DNA from 2 places in the Streptomyces sp. NPDC007095 genome. Region 2 is predicted to be linked to the other one. Evidence: riboswitches for the same ligand, from Rfam matches in the RefSeq annotation. Region 2 holds a riboswitch; the other holds the start of a gene.

Region 1 (7,536 bases), on a different contig from region 2:
TCGCACGACGGCTACGCCAACTCCGGTACCTACGCGACCGGAAGCTTCGAGACCACGGGTTTCGAGACCTCGACCTTCGCGGCGGACCCCCTCTTCGGCGACATGTCGGGCGGCGGCGGCACGGGTTCGTACGACACCACGCAGTGGAGCACCGGCAGTCACCAGACGCCGCACTACGACCCGTACGCCGCACAGCACCAGGCCGCGTACGACACCGGTGCCTACGACACGACCGCGTGGGCGAGCGGATACCAGCAGCTCGCCGACATCCCCGCGCAGCACCCGGGCCCCGAGGGCACCGGCCAGTGGGACGCGGCCGCCTGGCTCCAGGCCGAACAGACCGGCCAGACCCAGCAGTGGACCGCGCACACCCAGGAGACGGGCGCGTACGACGCCACGCAGTGGAACACCGCAGGCGAACACGACCCGTACGAGGGGTACGAGCAGCACCAGCAGGCCGAGTCGTACGAGCAGCAGCTCGCCGCCGAGGCCTACGAGCATCAGCCGGTGCCCGAGTCCGACGTGGACGACCGGCCCTTCGACCAGCAGGCGACCGCGACCTTCGAGCAGGTGTCGTACGAGGAACCCGGCGCAGCGGAGGACGAGTTCGAGGACGCAGGTGACGCGCAGGACGCGCCGCTGCTCGAGGACATGGAAGAGGTCACTCCGGCCCCCCGTGCCGCGAACCGGTCCGCGTCCCGTTCCCGGCGGCGCACCCCGGCGAAGCGTTCCGCCTTGCTGACCGTCGCGGTTCCCTCGGCCTGTGTGATGGGGGTCGCGGGGATCGCCGCCGCCTCCGTGGGCACCATCGGCGGGAACGACAGCAAGGACAACACGACCCTCAGCGCGTCCGACGGGACCGCGGTGAAGCCGTCGGCCGCCAACAACAAACTGGACACCCAGCTCCAGAGCCTCTCCGCGGGCGCGGACGACTTCGCCGACCGGGCCAGCCGGACGCAGGAACGTATCGACCTCAAGGCTCAGCAGGCCGCCGAGAAGCAGAAGGCGGCGGCGGAGGCGGCCCGCAAGGAGCGGCTGCGGCCGAAATTCGTGCTCCCGGTCACGCAGAGGGGCCTCAGCGCCTACTTCGGCCAGGCCGGCATCAACTGGATGTCCGTGCACACGGGCATCGACTTCCCGGTGTCGTACGGCACGCCGGTGATGGCCGCGACCGACGGCACCGTACGGACACAGTGGAACAGCGCGTACGGGAACATGGCGATCGTCACCGCGATGGACGGCACGGAGACCTGGTACTGCCACCTCTCCAGTTACAAGGTGCCGTCGGGGACGGTCGTGAAGGCCGGTGACCAGATCGCGTTCTCCGGGAACTCCGGCAACTCGACCGGTCCGCACCTGCACTTCGAGGTCCGCCCCGCGGGCGGTTCGGCGATCGACCCGCTGCCGTGGCTGCGCAGCCACGGCCTGGACCCGACGTAACCCACCGGCTCCTCACCCGACGACGTGAGCGAACGCCGTCGCCGGGCTCCGAGCTGCCGCCCCGTAGAACCCGTAGAACTACAGCTTCTCCACCGGCGCGTACCGCAGCAGCAACCGCTTCGGCTTCGCCTCGCCGAAGTCGACCGTCGCCTCCGCGTTCGCGCCCGTTCCCTTCACGCCGACCACGGTGCCCAGGCCGAACTGGTCATGGGTGACCCGGTCGCCGACCGCCAGCGAGACCACCGGCTTCTCGGAGATCCCGCGGCGCGTCGCGAAGCCGGTGGGGCCGGACGCCGCGGACCGCGAACGCGAGGACGACAGCGAGGCGGCCACACCGGAGACGGGACCCGAGGACACCGGAGCGGTCGCGCCGGTGCGCTTCCACTCCAGGTGCGTCTCCGGGATCTCCTCCAGGAAGCGGGACGGCGGGTTGTAGGAGGGCTGGCCCCAGGCGCTGCGCATGGACGAACGGGTGAGGTACAGCCGCTCCCGCGCGCGCGTGATGCCGACGTACGCGAGGCGCCGCTCCTCCTCCAGCTCCTTGACCTGTCCCAGCGCGCGCATGTGCGGGAAGACGCCGTCCTCCATGCCGGTGAGGAAGACGACCGGGAACTCCAGGCCCTTGGCGGTGTGGAGGGTCATCAGGGTGATGACGCCGTTGCCGTCCTCCTCGTCCGGGATCTGGTCGGAGTCGGCGACGAGGGCGACCCGCTCCAGGAACGCGGAGAGCCCACCGGACGCCGTACCAGCACCCGCAGCCACACCGGCACCGGCATCCGCCGTACCCGCAGCCGCCCCCGTGCCTTCGCCCTCGCCGGTCTCCTGCTCGAACTCCAGGGCCACGGCGGCGAGCTCCTGAAGGTTCTCGATCCGGGTCTCGTCCTGCGGGTCGGTCGAGGCCTGCAGCTCGGCGAGGTAGCCGGTGCGCTCGAGCACCGCCTCCAGGACGGTCGCCGGACCCGCACCGGACTCGACGATCGTGCGGAGGTCCTCCATGAGCGTGTTGAACCGCTTCACGGCGTTCGTCGACCGCGCCGCCATCCCGTACGCCTCGTCGACGCGGCGCAGCGCCTGCGAGAAGCTGATCTTCTCGCGCTGCGAGAGCGCGTCGATCATGGCCTCGGCGCGCTCGCCGATCCCGCGCTTGGGAACGTTCAGAATGCGGCGCATCGGGACCGAGTCCTCGGGGTTGGCCAGGACCCTCAGGTACGCGAGGACGTCCCGGACCTCCTTGCGCTCGTAGAAGCGGACGCCGCCGACGACCTTGTAGGGCAGGCCGACGCGGATGAAGATCTCTTCGAAGACACGGGACTGGGCGTTCGTCCGGTAGAAGACAGCGACGTCGCCCGCCCTGGCCTCGCCCGCGTCGGTGAGACGGTCTATCTCGTCGGCGACGAACTGGGCCTCGTCGTGCTCGGTGTCGGCGACATAGCCGGTGATGTTCGAACCGGCGCCCGCGTTGGTCCACAGGTTCTTGGGGCGGCGGGACTCGTTGCGCTCGATGACCGCGTTGGCGGCGGACAGGATCGTCTGGGTGGAGCGGTAGTTCTGCTCCAGCAGGATCGTCGTCGCGTCCGGGTAGTCCTCCTCGAACTGGAGGATGTTGCGGATGGTCGCGCCGCGGAAGGCGTAGATCGACTGGTCGGCGTCGCCCACGACGCACAGCTCGGCGGGCCCGAGCTCGCCCTCGGCCGGCGGCGCGTCCTCCGGCCGGTCACCGGCGGCCGGGCCGACGAGCTCCCTGACCAGGGCGTACTGCGCGTGGTTCGTGTCCTGGTACTCGTCGACCAGGACGTGGCGGAAGCGGCGCCGGTAGTGCTCGGCGACGTCCGGGAAGGCGCGCAGCAGGTTGACCGTGGTCATGATCAGGTCGTCGAAGTCGAGCGCGTTGGCCTCGCGCAGCCGCGACTGGTACATCGCGTAGGCCTGGGCGAGGGTCTTCTCGAAGCCGTCGGCGGCCTGGGCGGCGAAGTCCTCCTCGTCGATCAGCTCGTTCTTCAGGTTCGAGATCTTGGCGCTGAAGGACTTGGGCGGGAAGCGCTTGGGATCGAGATCCAGGTCACGGCAGACGAGCGCCATCAGCCGCTTGCTGTCGGCGGCGTCGTAGATCGAGAACGAGGAGGTGAAGCCGAGCTTCTTGCTCTCGCGGCGCAGGATCCGCACACACGCGCTGTGGAAGGTCATCACCCACATCGCGTTCGCGCGCGGGCCGACGAGCTGCTCGACGCGCTCCTTCATCTCGCCCGCGGCCTTGTTCGTGAAGGTGATCGCGAGGATCTGGCCGGGGTGGACATGACGCTCGCCCAGCAGATGGGCGATGCGGTGGGTGAGCACCCGGGTCTTGCCGGAGCCCGCGCCGGCCACGATGAGCAGCGGGGAGCCGGAGTGCACCACGGCCGCGCGCTGGTTCTCGTTCAGCCCGTCCAGCAGGGCCGCCGGGTCCACGGCGGGGCGGGGCGCGCCGTCACGGTAGTAGGCGTCCCGGCTCGCGGGCACGTCGAAGCGGCCGCCGAACAGGTCGTCCGGAAGCGGCTCCGGCGCCCCGTCCTCGGGCGGCGGCGGGGGCTCTTCCTCGTGGGCCCCGGAAGGCTGGAGGTCCGCCAGAAAGCTGTCATCAAAGAGGCTGCTCATCGCTCTCCGAGTCTAGGCGGCCCCACTGACAACCCGCGGCCACCCTGGAAACCCGACCGGTTTTTCCGCGACCGCGCATGATCTCTTTCCGCGACCGCGCCTGATCCCTTTCCGCCGCTCTTTCCGCCGCGGACGCCGTCACCGTTCAGGATCGTTTCATTACGGTCAGTCACAGTCAGTCCCGATCAAGGGCCCCCAGGATCAAGGTCACGAAAATGTATCGGGCATATCGCACATCAAACTTCACAGAACACTTATGAGTTGGCTAGCGTGCCGGGCAGGCCGCTCGACCCAACCGGCGAACACCGCCGGGCCGTGCGGCCTCCGCCGAGTCCGGTGCGCCCACGTGGCAGCCGGAGCCGGGGACCCAACCGACCTTGGGGTGAATCGGTCCAACCGTCCGCTGGGACAAGGACCGTAGGGCAAACCTTCCGGAATCACCCGCCCGAACCCGACAGCTAACTCGGTAGGCGGATGACGGAAGGAGTCGCCACCTTGGCGTCGCACCGCAAGTGGAGTCCTACGGGTACGCGCATAGCGGGTATACGGACCCCCGCCCTCGCCACGGCGGCCCTCACCTCCGTGGCCCTGCTCTCCCAGACGGCGAACGCCGCGCCCTCGGCCGATGCCAAGCCGAGCGTAGAAGAGGTCGAGAAGAAGGTCGACGACCTCTACCACCAGGCCGAGGCGGCGACCGAGAAGTACAACGCGACCAGGGAGAAGACCGCGCAGCAGCGCAAGCGCGTCGACTCCCTCCTCGACGATGTGGCCCAGCGCACCGAGAAGCTCAACACCGCGCGCGAGGAGCTGGGTTCGTTCGCCGCGGCGCAGTACCGCACCGGGGCCTCCGCCCCCGACACCGCGACCCTCCTGCTGGCCGACAATCCGCAGGACTACTTCGACCAGACCCAGTTGATGGACCGGCTGACCAGCCGCCAGAAGGTGGCCGTCGACGACTACATCACCGAGCAGGCCGCCACCACCAAGAAGCGCGCGGAGGCCTCCCAGAGCCTGCAGACGCTCACCACGACGCAGAGCGCGCTGAGGACGTCCAAGGCCGACGTGCAGCGCAAGCTCGCCGAGGCGCGTGACCTGCTCTCGAAGCTGACCGCCGAGGAGAAGGCGCGGCTCGCGGCGATCGAGAAGAAGAAGCAGGAAGCGGCCGACCGCAAGGCGGCGGAGCTGGCCCAGCAGCAGGCCGCGGCGGAGAAGAAGGCCCAGGAGGCGGCCGCCCAGCAGCAGACGGGTTCCGGCACCTCCGCGACCACTGGCTCCGCCGGCACCTCCGGGAGTTCGGCAACCGACTCCTCGTACACCGCCAAGGCCGACAAGGCCCTCGCCTTCGCCCGCACCCAGATCGGCAAGCCGTACGTCTGGGGCGCGACCGGGCCCGGCTCCTACGACTGTTCCGGCCTCACCCAGGCCGCCTGGAAGGCCGCCGGCGTCACCCTCCCGCGCACCACCTACGACCAGGTGAACGCGGGCACGACCGTCTCGCTCGCCGACATCAAGCCCGGTGACCTCGTCTTCTTCTACGACGACATCAGCCACGTCGGCCTCTACATCGGCAACGGCATGATGATCCACGCCCCCAAGCCGGGCGCGTACGTCCGCGAGGAGTCGATCTTCTACGGCGGTGAGTCGATCATCCACAGCGTGGTGCGTCCGGCCTGACGCCCCGGCGCCCGGCACACGCGCGTGGGGCTCATCGGACTCCACGCGCGCGTGGCCCGCCGCCAACCCGCTCGAAGGTCCTTAGCATCGGGCCCATGTCAGCCATCTCCCCGCCCGGCGCCCGGTGGACCGACCTGCGCACCTGGTGGGCGCAGAGTCCGCCGGGCGCCGGAGCCGCGATCCTGGCCACCGGCATCATCTCGATCGGGCTGGAGCAGACCGGCTACGAGATCCTGTCCCGGATCGTGCTGGCCCTGGCGGCCGTCGGCTGGCTCGGGCTCGCCGCGGCCTTCGTCGTACGGCTGCTGCGGGAGCGGGAGCGGTGGCTGGCGGAGGCCGCTACGCCGGGCGCGCTCACCGCGGTCGCGGCGACCGCCGTGCTCGGCACGCGGCTGGTCATGCTGGGGTGGGAGGTGCCGGCCGAGGCCCTGCTCGCCCTGTCGGCGGTGCTCTGGCCCGGGCTGCTCTTCCTGGTCGTACGGCAATGGCGGCCCCGTATGCCCGGAGCGGTGTTCCTCGGCTGTGTGGCCACGCAGGGGCTCGCGGTGCTCGGCGCGACGCTCGCCCCCGCGACGCACACGGACTGGCTCGCGCACACCGCGCTGGTGCTGTTCTGGCTGGGGCTCCTGCTCTACGCGCCGGCGCTGTTCTACTTCGACTACCGCGAGGTCGCCACGGGCGCCGGGGACCAGTGGGTCGCGGGCGGCGCGCTCGCCATCTCGGCGCTGGCGGGGTCGAAGCTGATCCTCGCGTACCAGGCGAACATCTACCTGTGGAACGACGACGACAACGGCGTGCTGCGCTGGGTGACCGAGGCGCTGCTCGTGCTCGTCCTCGGCTCGTACTGCGTGCTGGCCGTGGCGGAGGCCCTGTGGCCCCGCCCGCGCTACGACGTGCTGCGCTGGGCGACCGTGTTCCCGCTGGGGATGACGGCGGTCGCGGCGCTGTCGGTCGCGGCCGCCATCGGCGTCGGCTGGCTCAGGGGGCTCGGGCAGGTACTGCTGTGGATCTCGGTCGCGGCGTGGCTGGCGGTGGTGGTCGTAGCGGTCAGGCGTCCTCAGGAACCGTAGCCGTCAGGCGTCCTCAGGAACCGTAGCCGTCAGGCGTCCTCAGGAACCGTAGCCGTCAGGCGTCCTCAGGAACCGTAGCCGTCAGGCGTCCTCAGGAACCGTAGCCGTCAGGCGTCCTCAGGAACCGTAGCCGTCGGACGTCCTCAGGAACCGTAGCCGTCAGGCGTCCTCAGGAACCGTAGCCGTCGGGCGTCCGCACGCGCCGTGGTCGTCGGGCGTCCGCACGCGCCGTGGTCGTCGGGCGTCCGCACGCGCCGTGGTCGTCGGGCGTCCGCACGCGCCGTGGTCGTCGGGCGTCCGGAAGCGCCGTAGCCGTCCGTGGGGGCCTTCGGGGGACCGTCAGGTCCAGAGCACCGCGATGAAGATGTTCGCGGTCGTGAGCAGCCCTACGAGCCCGAACAGGCCCTTGTCCACCTTCTCGTCGTCCCGCTTCACATAGACGAGCCCGAGGATCACGATCAGCAGGGCGAGCTTCACGCCGATCTTGATGGTGTTGACCGAGTGGTCGTCGGCCTGGTTGAGGCCGACGAGAGCGACGCCCGTGACCAGCATGGTCAGCGCGCCGTGCAGCATGGCGGGGACGAACCGGGCGGTGCCCTGGCCCATCGCCTTCATCTGGGTGAGGAAACCGCCGAGGAGCGAGGCGATGCCGATGATGTGCAGGCCGACGAAGAGATGGATGAGTACGTCCATGGAGCCGGAGCCTAATCGGCGGCCCCCA
Region 2 (7,536 bases):
GCTCCACCGAAAGCGTTCCGTTCGCACGACCGAGCGGCCGTCTCCACCGGCGGCACACGGGATTTTCGCTGTCAGCCGAGCAGTCTTCCCGGACTCTGTACGTCCTGTACATTTTTTACAGAATCCCTCAGAGGAGGCGCGTGCCATGAATGAACCGTCCGCCCGTCATGTCCTGCCCGAGTTCACCGAGCCGACGAGCATGGGGCACCGGACCCTGGATCCGTACTCGAAGCTGCTCGACGAGCGGATCGTGTTCCTGGGGACGCCGATCGACGACACCTCGGCGAACGACGTGATGGCGCAGTTCATGCACCTCGAATACCTGGCGCCGGACCAGGACATCGCGCTGTACATCAACTCTCCCGGCGGCTCGTTCAGCGCGATGACGGCGATCTACGACACGATGCAGTTCGTCAGCTGCGACGTGGAGACCACCTGCCTGGGGCAGGCCGCGTCGGCCGCCGCCGTGCTCCTGGCCGGCGGCACGCCGGGCAAGCGGTTCGCGCTGCCGGGGGCCCGGGTGCTGATCCACCAGCCGTCACTTGCCGAGCCGGTACAGGGACAGGCGAGCGATCTGGCCCTCCAGGCCGAGGAGTTGATGCGCACTCGCAGGCTGCTGGAGGACATGCTCGTACGGCACACGGGGCAGAGTCCTGAACAAGTCGCCGCCGACATCGAGCGGGACAAGATCCTGGACGCACAGGCCGCGTTGGCGTACGGACTGGTGGACGGGATCATCCCCAGCCGCAAGACCTCGCGCACCGCGCCCGGTGCGAGGAACGCCACACCCGACGCGAGGTGATCCGCCGATGGTGCCCGAACTGCCCCCGCTGCCTGCGCTGACGCGAGCCGAGGCCGAGTTGATCGACCGTTACCTCGACGTGGTCGACCTGCTCGGCCGTATCAACCCGGCCAGGCCCGGAGACACCTACCGCGGGCTGCGCGCCGCCCAGGCGCTGGTCGCCAAGGCCGGCGAGCTGCGGGACGCCCTCGCGCTGATGCACCAGCGCGGCGAGAGCGAGGTGCACGCGCCGACGCTGGCACAGGCCCTGCGCGTCCTCGACGGCGAGCGACGGGCGGCCCGCGTCACTCTGCCGCCCGACGCCGACAATTGACACATCCACACCCGGGCCGCCGTGCGCGCCGAGTCGACGAGGCGTCCGGCCCGGGGTTCAAACGGACCAGATGGAGTACCCCCTGATGGAGTAGTCACAGGTCCCTTCGAGGAACCCGAAAAGTTGCGCAACGCGCGTAGCGGAAAGGCGGAATAAGACGCTCCGGTGCAGGTACGAGCGTCGTAGGTGTCCCCAACATCGCCCGAACAGAGGGTCGTCCACCCGAACGGGTGAGTGGTGAGTAACCCCACAAATCGCCGGTTCCGCTCGGATTTTCTGACTGCCATGCGTGAAGATCCCTTCCGACGACAAGCCCCCGCCACAGCGGCGGGGCGGTCCGGGCGGACGCCGAGTCCTGCCGCTGCCCGGATGACCGGTCGACAGAAGTGCATCGGCAGGAGTGGAGGACCCAGCAAGACGGGTCGCCGGAGAGATCCGGGCGGTCCTTGGGGTGAAGCCGCGCAAGCGGCCGGGCTACTTCGCCAGCCCGAATCCGACAGGTCATCCTTCACAGGCGGCTGACGAAGGGTTGCGCATGACTGCGCTCAATCGTGTCCCGTCGATGTGGACCCGGGCCGGTACGGCCTCGGCCCTCACTCTCGCCGCCGTGGGCGGCAGCCTTGTGGTTCCTGGCGTCGCATCCGACGCCGAAGCGGCCACCTTGGCGACGAAGGCACTTCAGGTCGCGGCTTCCAAGAAGGGCTCCCCGTACCAGTACGGCGCCGCCGGGCCACGCCGCTTCGACTGCTCCGGGCTCACGCTCTACTCGTACAAGAAGGCGGGCAAGACGCTGCCTCGTACGGCCGCGGCGCAGTACAACAAGACGCACCACATCTCCGCGTCCCACCGCAAGGCCGGAGACCTGGTGTTCTTCCACTCGGGCCGGAACGTGTACCACGTCGGCATCTACGCCGGGAAGGGAAAGATCTGGCACTCCCCGAAGACCGGGGAGGTCGTGAAGCTGCAGAAGATCTGGACGAAGAGCGTCTGGTACGGCCGGGTCAGCTGACCTGCCCGAGGGGGTGCCGCCGGCCGGCACCCCCTCGGGGTCCCACCCCCCGGGGGCGTGAAAAGCGGACGGACCGGTTACTCGTTCACCATGGCTGAACGACCTCCCCCCGAGGAACGGAACGAGACGCCCCTCGAGCGTGCCGATCGCAACTTCGGCGAGCTGCTCCAGGAGCTGCGCGTCACGCAGACCGGTGTGCAGATCCTCTTCGCTTTCCTGCTGACACTGGCGTTCACCCCGCGCTTCCCGTCCCTCGACACGGTGCAGCGCGCCACGTACGTCACCACGCTCCTGCTGGCCGTGGTGGCCGCCGCGCTCTTCACGGCGCCGGCCGCACTGCACAGGTCGCTGTTCCGGCAGGGCGCGAAGCCGACCATCGTGCGGGTCTCCTCCGTCCTGGCCACGATCGGGATGGGCGTGCTCATGGTGGCGCTGACGGGATCGGTGCTGCTCGTCGTGGACGTGGCACTGGGACGCGCCGCCGGGATCGCCTCGGGCGCGGGCACCCTGCTCGTCTGCGTGGCGCTGTGGGGCGTCCTGCCCCGCGTGGTGCAACGTACGGTCGTCAGCGCGGCAACGGCTCCGAAAGAAGCACCGGACCGAGAACCGTGAGCGCGCTCCCCGTGACCGCCTCCAGGGCGCGGCCCGCGCGGCCGCCGGCCGAGCCGGTCCACGAGCAGCGCCACGCCGGCAGCCACACCAGGGCGAGGACGACCACGATCACCGCCGGCGGCAGAGGTCGGTACGACGCTGCTGGTGCGATCCCGTCGCGGGGCGCGGCCGACGGACGCGGGTGAGCTGCTCGTGGTCCGGGCGTGCCGGATCCTCGACGTACTGGAGCAGGCCCGGCACGAACTCGCGGGCGGCACCCTGCGGCTCGGCACCTTCCAGACGGCGGGCCGAGGCCTTCCGGGCCCTGCTGCGCGGCGCCTTCGGACACGCCGGGCAGCGCAGACACGACAACTGAGCCGCTCCTCAGGGCTCTTGCGGGCCGCCGGCCGTCACCGGCTGGGCCGGCACCGTCCAGGGCAGCTCGATGGCGACCGTCTTGCCGCCCTCGCGGGTGGGCCGGACGACGAGTCTGCCGCCGCATTCGGCGGTCAGCCAGCGGATGATCACCATGCCGCGCCCGTTGTCCTGCTGGACGGCGGCAGGAAGACGTTTCGGAAAGCGCGGATGGCTGTCGGTGACGCCGATCCGCAGGTGTTCGTCTCGGTCGAGCCGGACGTCCACGGTGAAGGTGGGCGACTGCCCGAACGTGTGCTGGACGGCGTTGGTGGCTAGTTCTGACACGATCAGGCGTACGGTGTCCGCGACTTCCGCGTCGCACGGCAGGCCCCATTCGGCCAGCACATCGGCGACGAAATTCCGGGCCGCGGAGACCGAGGCGGGATCGCTCGGCAGAGTGACGGATGCTTCCTGGTGATCTGCCATGGCGACGTCGTCCCTTTCCCACGGGACCGGAGTCCGACACGGAGCGGATGGTTCGAGGTACGGTCCCGGACTGGTGCTTCGCGCCAGACTGCCATCACTGGGCCGGTCACGGGTGCGATCCACCGAGATATGCATATATCTGTCGCTCGATGCGGTGAACTCTGCGACGGCGGAGCTTATTTGGGCGGCCCGGAAGGAGTAAGGAGTACGGCCATGCAGCACGGTCCCGCGGTGCGCCGCCGCAAGCTCGGCGCCGAACTGCGCGCGCTGCGCGCCGGTGTGGGCCTCACCAGTGGTGAGGCGGCCCGTCTCGTCGGCTGGCACCAGTCGAAGGTGAGCCGGATCGAGACCGGTGTCAGTGGGGTGAAACCGGCCGACGTGGAGCGCCTGTTGGACGCCTACGCCGTCGCGGAGCCCGAGTTACGGGAGCTCCTGGTCGGCCTCGCGGGCTCCGAGGGCAACGGGCGCCACCACTGGTGGCACGCCTACCGCGGGGTCCTGCCGCCCGCGTACCGCGACTTCATCAGTCTGGAGTCCCAGGCCAGCGGGATGCGCACGCTGGAGACCTCGGTGGTACCCGGACTGCTCCAAACACCCGAGTACGCGCGGGAGGTGACCCGGGTCGCCGTCGGCGGCCTGGAGGACGACAAGCTCGACGCGCTCGTCGAGGTGCGCCTCGCCCGGCAGGACGTCCTGCGTTCGAATCCGCCGCTGGAACTGACCGCGGTCCTGGACGAGGCCGTGTTAAAACGCGAGGTCGGCGGCCCGGAGGTGATGGCTCGGCAACTGAAGCGCCTGCGGGAGGCCGCCGCCCTGCCTCAAGTGCGGCTTCAGGTACTGCCGTTCGCCGCGGGGGCCCATATCGGCGTCACCGGGCCTTTCGTTATCTTCTCATTTCCGAACACAACTGATCTGGATGTGGTTGTTCTCGACCACTTGACGAGTAGCCTCTATCTCGAACGGAAAGAAGACCTTCAGGCCTACACCGAGGCCTTCAACGCCCTTCAGTTCCACGCCCTTTCGCCCGAGGACTCGTTGGACTACATCGCCGGGATAGGTGACGGCGCGTAAGGAGGCACCCCCATGACTGCACTGCCTCGGTACGTACGTTCCAGTACTTCACTCCGCGAGGTGCGATGGCTGCGCAGCAGCCGCAGTACGGGAATGAACAACTGCGTCGAGACGGCCCGACCCGGCCCAGGGCCCTGGGCCGGACTGGTCGCGGTGCGCGATTCCAAGAACAAGGCGGGCCCCGCCCTGCTGTTCACTCCCGCCAGTTGGGAGGGCTTTGTCGCCGGACTGAGCTGATCACGCCGACAGCGTGCTCGATCTGCGCGTCGGTGAGGTCCGCGCGGGCGGTCAGCCGCAGCCGTGAGATGCCGTCCGGCACGGACGGGGGGCGGAAGCAGCCGACGGCGAGTCCCGCCTCGCGGCAGTCGGCGGCCCACCGCACGGCCTGTTCGGGGGACGGCGCGCGCACGGAGACCACGGCGGCGTCCGGTCGTACGGCTTCCAGGCCCTCGGCGGTCAGCCGGGTGTGCAGCGCCGTCGCCACCTCACGGGCCCGGGCGGCGCGCTCCGGCTCACGGCGCAGCAGCCTGAGCGCCGCGAGGGCCGCGCCCGCCGCCGCGGGCGCGAGACCGGTGTCGAAGATGAAGGTGCGCGCCGCGTTGACCAGGTGGTCGATGACCGCGGCGGGGCCCAGGACGGCGCCGCCCTGGCTGCCGAACGACTTGGAGAGCGTGGCGGTCACGACCACGTCCGGGGCGCCCGCGAGCCCCGCGGCCTGCGGGGCGCCCCGGCCGCCGTCGCCCAGGACGCCCAGCCCGTGCGCATCGTCGACCAGCAGCGCCGCGCCGTGCTCGCGGCAGGCGGTGGCGAGTTCGGTCAGCGGGGCCGCGTCGCCGTCCACCGAGAAGACCGTGTCGGACACGGCGACGGCGGGACCCTCGTGCGTGCCCAGCGCCTTGCGCACGGCTTCGGGGTCGGCGTGCGCCACGACCTGGGTCGCACCCCGGGCGAGCCGGCAGCCGTCGATGAGGGAGGCGTGGTTGCCCGCGTCCGAGACGACCAGCGAGCCGTGCGGCGCGAGCGTGGTCACTGCGGCGAGGTTGGCCGCGTAGCCGGAGGAGAGGACGAGCGCGGACTCGAAGCCGCAGAAGTCGGCAAGCTCGCGTTCGAGTTCGCCGTGAAGTTCGGTCGTGCCGGAGACGAGCCGCGAGCCGGTCGCGCCGGCGCCCCAGCGGCGGGCGGCCGCCGCGGCGGCCTCCGTGATCTCGGGGTGGCGGGCCAGCCCGAGGTAGTCGTTGCTCGCCAGATCGAGAAGGGGTGAGTCGGCGGCGCGGGGGCGCAGGGTACGGACGAGTCCGGCCTGGCGACGCTGGTACGCCTGCTCGTCGATCCACGCGAACGGCGATCCGGCCATGCTGGTGCCTCCGGGCCCTGGGAGTGGTCGTGAGGGGTCGTGAAGGTGGTCGTTTTGTAGGCAGTGCACAGACCCTAGCGGGACGACGCGGCGCCCATGATGTGGCAATACCCACACGTCGAACCGTCTCTGTTGTGCAAACTCTCCTTGGCCGCAGCGGCTCGCATACGTCAGGATCGGATCTCATGGACCTGCTGAACACGCTGGTGGACAAGGGGCTTCGGCGCGAGCTGCCGACCCGTGACGAGGCGCTGGCCGTGCTGGCCACGTCCGACGACGACGTGCTCGACGTGGTGGCCGCTGCCGGAAAAGTCCGCCGGCACTGGTTCGGCCGTCGAGTGAAACTCAACTATCTGGTCAATCTGAAGTCCGGTCTGTGCCCCGAGGACTGCTCGTACTGCTCGCAGCGCCTCGGTTCCAAGGCCGACATCCTCAAGTACACCTGGCTCAAGCCCGACCAGGCCTCGCAGGCCGCGGCGGCCGGGCTCGCCGGGGGCGCCAAGCGGGTCTGCCTGGTGGCCAGCGGCCGCGGTCCGACGGACCGTGACGTGGACCGGGTCTCCGACACCATCAAGGCGATCAAGGACCAGAACGAGAACGTCGAGGTGTGCGCCTGCCTCGGCCTGCTCTCCGACGGCCAGGCCGAGCGGCTGCGCGAGGCGGGCGCGGACGCCTACAACCACAACCTGAACACGTCCGAGGGGACGTACGGGGACATCACGACCACGCACACGTACGCCGACCGGGTGGACACGGTCCAGAAGGCGCACGCGGCCGGCCTGTCGGCCTGCTCGGGTCTGATCGCGGGCATGGGCGAGTCGGACGAGGACCTCGTCGACGTCGTCTACTCGCTGCGCGAGCTCGACCCGGACTCCGTTCCGGTGAACTTCCTGATCCCCTTCGAGGGCACCCCGCTCGCCAAGGAGTGGAACCTCACCCCGCAGCGGTGCCTGCGCATCCTGGCCATGGTCCGTTTCGTCTGCCCGGACGTGGAGGTCCGCATCGCGGGCGGCCGCGAGGTCCACCTCCGGACGATGCAGCCGCTCGCCCTGAACCTGGCCAACTCGATCTTCCTCGGCGACTACCTCACCAGCGAGGGCCAGGCGGGCAAGGCCGACCTGGAGATGATCGCGGACGCCGGGTTCGAGGTGGAGGGCGCGGGCGAGGTGACCCTGCCGGAGCACCGCGTGACGGCGGGCGGAGGCTGCGGTGCCCACGCCGAGGCCGGGTGCGGCTCGCACGCGGACGCCGGGTGCGGCTCGCACGAGGGCGGCGGCGTCTGCGGTTCCGTGCGGGTGCAGGCCAAGGAGGAGCAGCCCTCCGAGGCGCGTACGGATCTCGTCGCCGTACGCCGCCGAGGTGCCGGAACGGACCTCGCCCCCAATGCCTGACCGGTCCGAGCCGTCCACGCTGCCCGTGCGCGACCTGCTGGAGCTGGACCGGCGGCACGTCTGGCATCCGTACGGCCCCATGCCCGGCCGCCAGGAGCCGCTCGTCGTGGAGTCGGCGAGCGGCGTACGGCTGCGACTGGCGGACGGCTCGGGCGAACTGGT

Evidence for each region. Region 2 has a riboswitch for cyclic di-AMP ahead of ABZ656_RS14865 (C40 family peptidase). Riboswitches for the same ligand answer to the same signal wherever they lie in the genome.
Region 1: linked by a shared signal. The riboswitch ahead of ABZ656_RS03380 (NlpC/P60 family protein) and the one ahead of ABZ656_RS14865 (C40 family peptidase) in region 2 are both predicted to bind cyclic di-AMP.

The regions. Positions count from the first base shown of each region.
Region 1 is NZ_JBEYFS010000005.1:98,060-105,595, forward strand. It holds gene ABZ656_RS03370 (peptidoglycan DD-metalloendopeptidase family protein) at 1-1,440, shown strand, start outside; gene pcrA (DNA helicase PcrA) at 1,519-4,071, opposite strand; cyclic di-AMP (ydaO/yuaA leader) riboswitch at 4,387-4,560, shown strand; gene ABZ656_RS03380 (NlpC/P60 family protein) at 4,567-5,745, shown strand; gene ABZ656_RS03385 (tellurite resistance/C4-dicarboxylate transporter family protein) at 5,841-6,815, shown strand; gene ABZ656_RS03390 (hypothetical protein) at 7,155-7,508, opposite strand.
Region 2 is NZ_JBEYFS010000036.1:3,543-11,078, reverse strand. It holds gene ABZ656_RS14875 (ATP-dependent Clp protease proteolytic subunit) at 146-802, shown strand; gene ABZ656_RS14870 (hypothetical protein) at 810-1,115, shown strand; cyclic di-AMP (ydaO/yuaA leader) riboswitch at 1,462-1,647, shown strand; gene ABZ656_RS14865 (C40 family peptidase) at 1,651-2,124, shown strand; gene ABZ656_RS14860 (DUF6328 family protein) at 2,215-2,736, shown strand; partial or broken gene ABZ656_RS14855 (LysR family transcriptional regulator) at 2,875-3,024, shown strand; gene ABZ656_RS14850 (ATP-binding protein) at 3,100-3,558, opposite strand; gene ABZ656_RS14845 (Scr1 family TA system antitoxin-like transcriptional regulator) at 3,772-4,629, shown strand; gene ABZ656_RS14840 (DUF397 domain-containing protein) at 4,642-4,866, shown strand; gene ABZ656_RS14835 (8-amino-7-oxononanoate synthase) at 4,823-5,983, opposite strand; gene bioB (biotin synthase BioB) at 6,169-7,374, shown strand; gene ABZ656_RS14825 (adenosylmethionine--8-amino-7-oxononanoate transaminase) at 7,367-7,536, shown strand, end outside.